DNA from 2 places in the Sorangium sp. So ce295 genome. Region 2 is predicted to be linked to the other one. Evidence: predicted binding sites of a transcription regulator. Region 2 holds the regulator's gene; the other holds the start of a gene.
What was found. The regulator HrcA, encoded in region 2, represses chaperone genes, less so after heat shock. The targets are predictions, from matches to a motif close to GNTAGCACTCNCCNNNGGNGAGTGCTANC.
Positions count from the first base shown of each region.

Region 1 (4,416 bases), 4.8 Mb from region 2:
CGCACCTTCTGCACGACGATCGAGCCCTCTTCCCCGGCGTTGGCCGAGATCTGGCGGAGGGGCTCCTCGATGGCGCGGCGGATGATGTTCACGCCGAACCGCTGCTCGTCGTTGACCTTGAGCTTCTCGAGCGAGCTCTGCGCGCGGATGAGCGCCACGCCGCCGCCCGGGACGATGCCCTCCTCGACGGCCGCGCGGGTCGCGTGGAGCGCGTCCTCGACGCGGGCCTTCTTCTCCTTCATCTCGGTCTCGGTCGCAGCGCCGACCTTGACGACCGCGACGCCGCCCACGAGCTTCGCGAGCCGCTCCTGGAGCTTCTCGCGGTCGTAGTCGCTCGTCGTGTTCTCGATCTGAGCGCGGATCTCCTGCTGCCGGGCCTTGATCTTGTCCTTCTTGCCCTGGCCGCCGACGATCGTGGTGTTGTCCTTGTCGATGAGGACCGTCTTCGCGCGGCCGAGATCGCTGATCGTGACGTTCTCGAGCTTGAGGCCGAGCTCCTCCGCGATCACCTGGCCGTCCGTCAGGGTGGCGATGTCCTTCAGCATCTCCTTGCGGCGGTCACCGAAGCCCGGCGCCTTGACGGCCGCGCAGTGCAGCGTGCCGCGGAGCTTGTTCACGACGAGGGTCGCGAGCGCCTCGCCCTCGACGTCCTCGGCGATGATGAGGAGCTGCTTCTGGCTCTTGGCGATCGCCTCGAGCACTGGGAGCAGGTCCTTCATGTTGGAGATCTTCTTCTCCGAGATGAGGATGTAGCAGTCCTCGAGGTTCGCCTTCATGGCCTCGGGATCGGTCACGAAGTACGGCGAGAGGTAGCCGCGGTCGAACTGCATGCCCTCGACCACGTCGAGGGTCGTGTCGGCGCTCTTGGCCTCCTCGACCGTGATCACGCCCTCCTTGCCGACCTTCTCCATGGCGTCGGCGAGGAGCTTGCCGATCGTCTCGTCGCCGTTCGCGCTGATCGTGCCGACCTGCGCGATCTCCTTCGCGTCCTTGGTCTGCTTGGCGGAGCTGCGGAGGTGCTCGACGATCGCCTCGACCGCCTTGTCGATGCCGCGCTTGATCTCCATCGGGTTGTGCCCGGCCGCGACGAGCTTGGAGCCCTCGCGGTAGATCGCCTGGGCGAGCACCGTCGCGGTGGTCGTCCCGTCGCCGGCGATGTCGCTCGTCTTCGAGGCGACCTCGCGGACCATCTGGGCGCCCATGTTCTCGAAGCGGTTCTCGAGCTCGATCTCCTTGGCGACCGTGACGCCGTCCTTGGTGACCGTCGGCGAGCCGAAGCTCTTCTCGATGACGACGTTGCGCCCCTTCGGGCCGAGGGTGACCTTGACCGCGTCGGCGAGGGCGTTGACCCCCGCGAGGATCATGCTGCGGGCGGACTCGTTGTAGATGATTTCCTTGGCTGCCATGGTGTCTCTCCTAAGTTCCTTCTGTCGCCCGCGTCACTTCTCGATCACGCCGAGGATGTCGTCCTCGCGGAGGATGAGGTGCTCCTCGCCGTCGATCTTGACCTCGGTGCCCGAGTACTTGCCGAAGAGGACGCGATCGCCCTCCTTGACGTCGAGCTTCCGCACGGTACCGTCCTCGGCGACCTTGCCGTTGCCGACGGCGATGACGGTCCCCTCGATGGGCTTCTCTTTCGCGGTGTCCGGAATGTAGAGACCTCCCTTGGTCTTCTCTTCTTCCTTCACGCGCTGAACGATCACGCGGTCCTGGAGCGGTCGAATCTTCATCTTTGCAAGTCCTCCGGGGACGAGCGCCGCGTCCCACGAACGGTGAGACCCAGCCGGCGCGAATGAGCGCGCCGGAAGGCCCCCTACGATTGCAGTCTGGGCACTTTGCTAGCACTCACCTGTGGCGAGTGCTAGCGAGCGCGCGGAAGATAGCCACCCCCTGGAGGGTGTCAAGAGTGGCCCCAGGCCGGCACTTTGCGCGTTGGCAGCCAGGCGCAGAGGTGGCTGTAAGTTCTGGAGATTGCAGGGGAAGGTGCGTGGCGCAAGGCTGGGCCCGGCGGAGCCCCTCGGCTAAAATGCGCTTATGAGGGCAAAGCTGCGGCAGCACAGTGACGCGATGCCCTCAGGGTCTCCAGCCCCAGGGAGGCCGTCAGGACGTGTCTGGTTGACCTGAGCGCGCGGTGGCCCGGGTTACGTCGGTATCCAGGGCACCCGCATAAGTGAGGTGCCGCTGTGAGCCAAGCGATCTCTCTCTCCCCGAGCATGACCCGCTATTTCCAGGAGGTTGTGGACGAGGCGCTCCGAGTTCGGAACGTCGCCGTAACCGAGGCGGCGTCGAGTTACCTCGTCGGTCTGCTCTGTGCTTTTGCTCACCCGGACGAGCATGCCGAGTCTGCCTTCAACCAGCCCCTGACCTTTCTTCTGCGCGACGCGCTGGAAGCCTCCGGAGCCGAGCGCTTCCAGCGGCTGCGTAACCTGGGAGACAGCGTCCTCTACGTGGTCGGTTTCTTCGGCGGCCACATCGAGCTGAAGGGGGTCGATCGCGGCTACGTGGTCGGGGTCGGGTCGACCGCCTACCACCATGCGGCCGCTATGCTGCGCCTCAATGCGCGCGTCGGCCAGGGGCCCGATGTTCTTTCGGAGATGGCCGAGAAATTCGAGCGGTTCGTGAGCGTCCTGAACGATGTGGCCGACGGCACGCTCGCGTCGGGAGCTCGGGACGAGCGCTCGGTGCTCCGGCTGTACGAGCGCTGGGTTCGTACGGGATCGAGCCGCCTCGCGGATGAGCTCGGAGCACGAGGGCTCGTGCCGAGCCGTGGTACGGGCGGGCTCAACTGATGCGGGGGGCGACCTTCCCGTCCCGGATCCAGGAGCACCTGGCCCGCACCTATGCGCTCGATGACGCGCCCGCGGTCGACGATTTCATCCGGCTGACGGACGGCAGCGCACGCGAAGCGCTGCTGATCCGGCACGCCGACGGGGATATCGAGATCGCGCTGCACCTGCCCCGCCGGGCGATCACGCGGGGGCGAGAGCGGACGTTCGACGAGATCTGCCAGATCGTCGAGGGCGTGAGCCACTTCCTCTATGTGGCCGAGCGGGCCCGCAGGGAGCTGCCGGCGACCCAGCTCGAGCTCGAGCTCCAGGCCGAGGTCGACAAATACGTGCTGCTCGTTTATGGCGATCTGGCTGACGAGGTCGAGCCGCCAGGCCCGCCGCTCCGGCGCCGCCACGAGGCGGCCCCACCCGGGGCGGGGCGCTTCGAGCCCGAGCGCGCCGCGCGGATCCGCGCCCATCTCTTCGAGCGGGTCACCTTCATGGATCCCCCGGGCACGGAGACCGGCGATCGCTACCGGATCGCGAACGATCTGGCGGCGCGGTTCGCGGGCCGACTCGAGGCCGAGTTTGCCCGCCACGGGCGTCACGCCGAGCTGCTGGCGGCGCTGCGACGCTTCTATGCGGCGGGGCAGACGGAAAAGATCGCCCTCGCGCGCGCCGCGTGAGCGCGTCCTCCCGGGTGCTCGGGGTCGCTCGGGAGGGCGGCGAACGGGCGGCGGCGACGAAGAGCGCTCGCCGCGGCCGCGCGCTCTCGTTCTCTCTTGACCGGTTCGCGCGCACGTACTCTCATCCGCATCCACGATGCCTTCCGCGAGCACGATGCCGCCCCGTGTGCTGGTGGCCGAAGACGAACCGGCGATGTTGAGCCTCGTCGCGCGTCACCTGAGGAACCTAGGGTTCTCTGTGATCGAGGCTTCCGAGGGCGATGCCGCCTGGGAGCTCGCGCGCGAACACCAGCCGGATCTGGTGATCCTGGACGTGATGATGCCCGGCATGAGCGGCTGGGAGATCTGCAAGCGGCTTAAGAGCGACACGTCCGACGGACGGCCGTTCGCGAACACCGGCGTCATCATGCTCACCGGGATCGGCGAGAACCTGAACGAGATGACCTCGCCGCTCTTCGCCGCGGACGCCTGGTTGAACAAGCCGTTCGATTTCACGGATCTGGACGCGCGGGTGCGCGAGACGCTCGCGCGTTATGCGAAGCAGGTTCCTGATGCGAACGGCGCCAGGGGTCAGACGAGCGCGGTTGGCGAAGAGCGTGAAGCCGCGGCGCAGCCGTCTTCCAGAGAGCGGGCGACGGGGGCGAAGAAGTCGGCGGCAAACGGCGCCACGGCGAGCAGTGCGGCTGCGAAGCGGTCGGCCGCGACGAAGAAGCCGGTCACCAAGGCTGCGAAGAAGCCGGTCGCGACGAAGAAGCCGGTCGCGGCGAAGAAGCCGGCCGCCAAGGCGGTGAAGAAGCCGGTCGCCAAGGCAGCGAAGAAGCCGGTCGCGGCGAAGAAGCCGGCCGCCAAGGCGGCGAAGGAGCCGGTCGCGGCGAAGAAGCCGGCCGCCAAGGCGGCGAAGAAGCCGGTCGCGGCGAAGAAGCCGGCCGCCACGAAGGCGGCGTCCAAGAAGAAGTCGATGA
Region 1 is NZ_CP150324.1:8,820,802-8,825,217, reverse strand. Features, by position in the region: gene groL (chaperonin GroEL) at 1-1,406, opposite strand, end outside; gene groES (co-chaperone GroES) at 1,440-1,730, opposite strand; gene WMF11_RS33330 (hypothetical protein) at 2,214-2,789, shown strand; gene WMF11_RS33325 (hypothetical protein) at 2,789-3,454, shown strand; gene WMF11_RS33320 (response regulator transcription factor) at 3,591-4,416, shown strand, end outside.
Region 1: groES (co-chaperone GroES) is a predicted target of HrcA. The motif match lies at 1,838-1,866, and genes of this name have one in related genera.

Region 2 (4,416 bases):
GGCGGGGGGCCGAGCGGCTTGCCGGTCTGGTACGCCTCGCGCCACGCGTCGCCGGTGGGCTTGTCGACGATCATGAGGTCCACGGGCGCGCCCTGCGCGCTGACCTTGAGGTAGAGCGCCTGGTCCGAGTCGGCGACCTCGAACGGCCCGAGGTAGTCGCGCTGGTTCGCGTACACCTCGACGGTCTCGTTCGCGAACGTGTACCGCTCCTCGTCCTCCGCCTCGAACGGGTGGTGCGGTCGCTGGGGCGGCATGAGGATCCCCAGCGTGAAGTCCTTCCCGGTCTCCTCGTTGTAGAGGACGGTGAACCCTCGGGTCAGCTCGCCAGCGACGATCTGGTTGCCGAGCAGGTTGGCGAGCCCTCCGAACGGCGGGACGTTGGCCATCACGTCGATGACCGGGTTCTCGACGTAGCCCAGCTGGAAGCTGGGGCCTTGAACGATCCGGTTCAGCCGTCCCCACACGTAGACGTTATCGTCCGCGAGCTGGAAGTCGGGTCGGTACTCGACGGACGTCGTGAGCGAGAAGCCCACCCGCTTGGCCGGCTGCATGTAGCCGTAGCCGGTGCCGGCGATGTGGACGGTGATCGTCTGGGCGGCGTCGTTGACGTCGTACGAGCACTGCATCGGGAAGAACCGCCCCATGGACGCCGATCTGTCCTGCAGGCGCAGCGAGACCCCGCTCTTCAGCATCTCGGGGCAGATCTTGCTGGCGCCGAAGTTCGAGAACAGGAACCAGCGGAGGGCGGGGCTCGCGTTCACGGGACCGCTGACGCAGGGGCAGCCGACGAACGTGAACGACAGCGCGACGGCGGCGAGCGCCAGCGCGGCGGACGCGCGGGAGAGCGGGGGTCTTCGTGCGGGCACGCGGGCTAACATAGCGGGTCGACCTCGAAGGGAGAGCGGGTTTGCGCGCGGGAGGACGGAGGACGGCCCCTCCCGGATCAGCGCACGAGATGCCATTGGACGCCGGGGGTCACCTCGAGATGCAGGTGATTTTTGTGCGCCCGGTCGTAGTTGGGCGTGAGGATCGACGTGAAGATGTGCTGGTCCACGGCCTCGCACACGATGGATCGCAGCTCTCGCGCCGCCGCGTCCGCTGGAGGGCCGCTGCCCGCCCCCTTGCCGGCCCCGCGGGGCCGCCCGGTCGGGCGGGCGCTCTCGCCGCAGACCGGCGCGCCGCGCCTGCCGACGAAGTCGCGCTCCACCTCGAGCCAGTCCTCCGCGAACCCGCCGCCGACGCGCTCCTTGACGAACCTGTAGGGGTCGATCGCGAGCCCGCCGGGGTGCCTCGTGGCGAGCCTGCCCTCGGGCCACATCCTGGCCGGAGGCCGCCAGGCCGAGAACATCAGCACCTCGTCGATGTCGTGCGCGCGGAGGATCCGGCTGAAGTCCGAGAGCGCCAGCGCGAGGCGGCAGTCGAAGACGTCGTGCGGGTTTCCCGCGCGTTGATGGGCCGGCAGCGCCGTCCGGTAGAGGACCCCGCCGACCCCATGCATCAGCCGCACCGGAGCGAGCACGCCCGGCGCGCGCTGCACCGGCTGGAACGCGATCTTCCGCTGCGTGAGCGCCGCACGGCATTGCTCCGCGCTCATCGCCGCGTAGCGCGCCGACGGGTGCTTCGCCCAGTCCTGATGGTACCTGACCTTCGGCTTGCCCTGCGCGCTCGGCGCGACGGCGAGGGGGCCGAGCGCGAGGGCGAGCGCGCAGGCAGCGGCGGCATGGCGTGCGGGCGGCATCGTTGCGGTACATCCCTCGTGCGAAGCAAGGCAGGCCGACCCTCTCGGGGGGGGGGGCAAGTGACCACGACCACGACACGACCACGACCACGTGGCCGGCCGCGCCGCCATCCGGTGGAGCGGGGCCCCGTGCGCGGGGTGGCTGGTGGCTACTGCCCGATCCTACCGCGACATTTGACCGGGCCGCGCGATCCCCTCAAAATGGGTCGCATGCGCGTCCGTGGGTCAAGCGCCCGCACGCGCAGCTTGACGTACGGGAGCGAAGGTCCGGCCCGCATGGCTTCCCGGTCCGGGCGGTCCCTGGTCCAGGTAGCCACCGCGGCGCGCTTGTGCGCTGCATGCAACTGACATGGGTGATCTTTCCAACCGAGCTCGAAAGATCCTTTTCGCCGCGGTCACCGAGTTCATCGCAACGGGCGACCCAGTTGGCAGCAGGACGCTCGCCCGGAAGTACGGGCTGGATCTCTCGGCTGCCTCGATCCGCAACGTGCTCGCCGACCTCGAGGAGGCGGGGTACCTCCACCAGCCGCACACCTCTGCCGGGCGGATCCCGACCGATCGCGCGCTCCGGCTGTTCATCGACGCGCTCGTCGAGCTCCGGTCGCTGTCCCCCGAGCAGCAGGCCGAGCTGAGCGCGAGGTTCACCGAGATCTACGCGGGGGCGAACGATCCGCTCCGCGAGACCGGGCGCTACCTCTCGGAGCTGTCCGGCGCCGCGGCGGTCGTCGCGGCGCCGCGGGCGGAGCTCCGCGCCCTCGCCCAGCTGCGCTTCATCCCGACCAAGCCCGGGCAGCTGCTCGCGGTGCTCGTCTTCGCCGACGGCTCGGTCGCGAACCGCTTCATCTCGGCCGACGAGGCGATCAACGAGGGCGAGCTCACCCGGATCCACAACCTGCTCACCGACGTCATCGAGGGGCGCACCCTGGGCGAGATCCGGGACCTGTTCGCCCGCCGCCTCGCGGACGAGCGCCTCCAGATCGACGCGCTGAGGCGCCGCGCCTTCGAGCTCGGCAGCAAGGCGACGGCCGACGTGACCCGGCGGAGCGAGGTCGTCATCGAGGGGCAGAACCGCCTGATCGATCTGCCTGAGTACGCCGACGTCGACCGGCTCAAGAAGCTGATGAAGGCGCTCGAGGAGCGCGAGGAGCTCGTCGATCTGCTCGACCGGACGCTCGCCGCCGGCGCGGGTGAGGTCACCGTGTTCGTCGGCAGCGAGGCGGGCGACCTTGGCGGAGGCCAGCTCAGCCTCGTCGCTGCGCCGTACATGGAGAACGGCCGCGTCGCCGGGACCGTGGGCGTGCTCGGCCCGACGCGGATGGACTACGCGAAGGTCATGCCGCTGGTCGACGCCACGGCCGCGGCGATGACCGAGGTCCGCGGCAAGGTCAAGTAGCGCCCCTCCGCTGCGGCGCGCGGAGCCGCTCGAGCACGTCGTCGAAGTCCGGGGGCGGCGGCGCCTGGAAGCGCATCGGCCGATCGTCGGCCGGGTGGTTGAAGCCGAGCTCGGCCGCGTGGAGCATCAACCGCGCGGCCGGGATCTTCGTCCCGCGGTAGTCCCGCACGTAGACCGTCTCGCCGACGAGCGGGTGCCCGGCCTCCGCGAGGTGGATGCGGATCTGGTGCGTGCGTCCCGTCTCGAGCCGGCACGCGACGAGCGTCACGCCCCCGGCGCCGGCTCCCTCCTGCGGCCCTCGGAGCACCTCGATCGGCTCCACGTGCGTCACCGCGAGTTGCCCCTCGCGCCGCCCGTCGCGCGCCGAGCCGCGCAGCCCGTCGCCCCGATCCTCGACGAGGTAGCTGCGGTAGGTGCCGCGCGGGACGGCGCCGTGCGCGAGCGCCAGGTACTGCCGGTGCATCGCGCGGACGCGGAGCTGCTGCGCGAGGTGCTTCTTCGCGGCGAGCGTCCGCGCGAAGACCAGCAGCCCGCTCGTCCCCTTGTCGAGGCGCTGCACCACGCCGAGCGGCGCGCGCCCGCGCAGGCGGTCGCGCCTGGCCAGCACCTCGCGCACCAGCGCGTCGAGGGTCGCGGCCTGCTCCGCGGGATCCTCGTCGCCGAACGGGATGGTGCTCACCCCGGCGGGCTTGTTCACCACGACGACGCTCGCGTCCGCGTAGACCACGAGCTCGCCCTCGAGCTTGCGCCGCCGCACGGTCTCGGGCCTCGGCGCGTGCAGGCGGACCTCGATCAGCTCCCCGCCGAGCACCCGCCGACGGGCGCTCGTCGCCACCGCGCTCCCGACAAGCACCTTGCCGGTCTCGATCAACCGGCGCGCGTCGGACCACGAGACCTCGGCCAGCGCACGGACGGCCCCGTCCAGCGGACGCCGATCCAGCTCGGCGGGCACCGTCCAGCGGCCATCCTGCGGAGGTCTTACCTGGGCGGCCGGGTGGACCCCGGTCGTTTTGGCGGTTTTGTCTTCGTGGCTCGGCGGAGTGGCGGGTCGGAGCGGACGCATGTAGAGCTCAGCGGGGCGCCTCGGCTCCGCCCACCAGCGTGGGACCGGGCTCTACCGGCGCGGAAAAACGCGCCTCCGCGGGGCCCGCGGGGGCGAAATACACCGCGAATGTTGACACATCGCGCGACGGGGGCCGAAGATATCCAGAGCCGTCGCCGCTTTCTCGCCATCTGAGAGGAGACCCGTTCGTGGCCAGCACCCTTCTCGCCGTAGACGACAGCG
Region 2 is NZ_CP150324.1:12,988-17,403, forward strand. Features, by position in the region: gene WMF11_RS00040 (hypothetical protein) at 1-866, opposite strand, end outside; gene WMF11_RS00045 (hypothetical protein) at 944-1,738, opposite strand; gene hrcA (heat-inducible transcriptional repressor HrcA) at 2,088-3,131, shown strand; gene WMF11_RS00055 (RluA family pseudouridine synthase) at 3,124-4,083, opposite strand; gene WMF11_RS00060 (response regulator transcription factor) at 4,383-4,416, shown strand, end outside.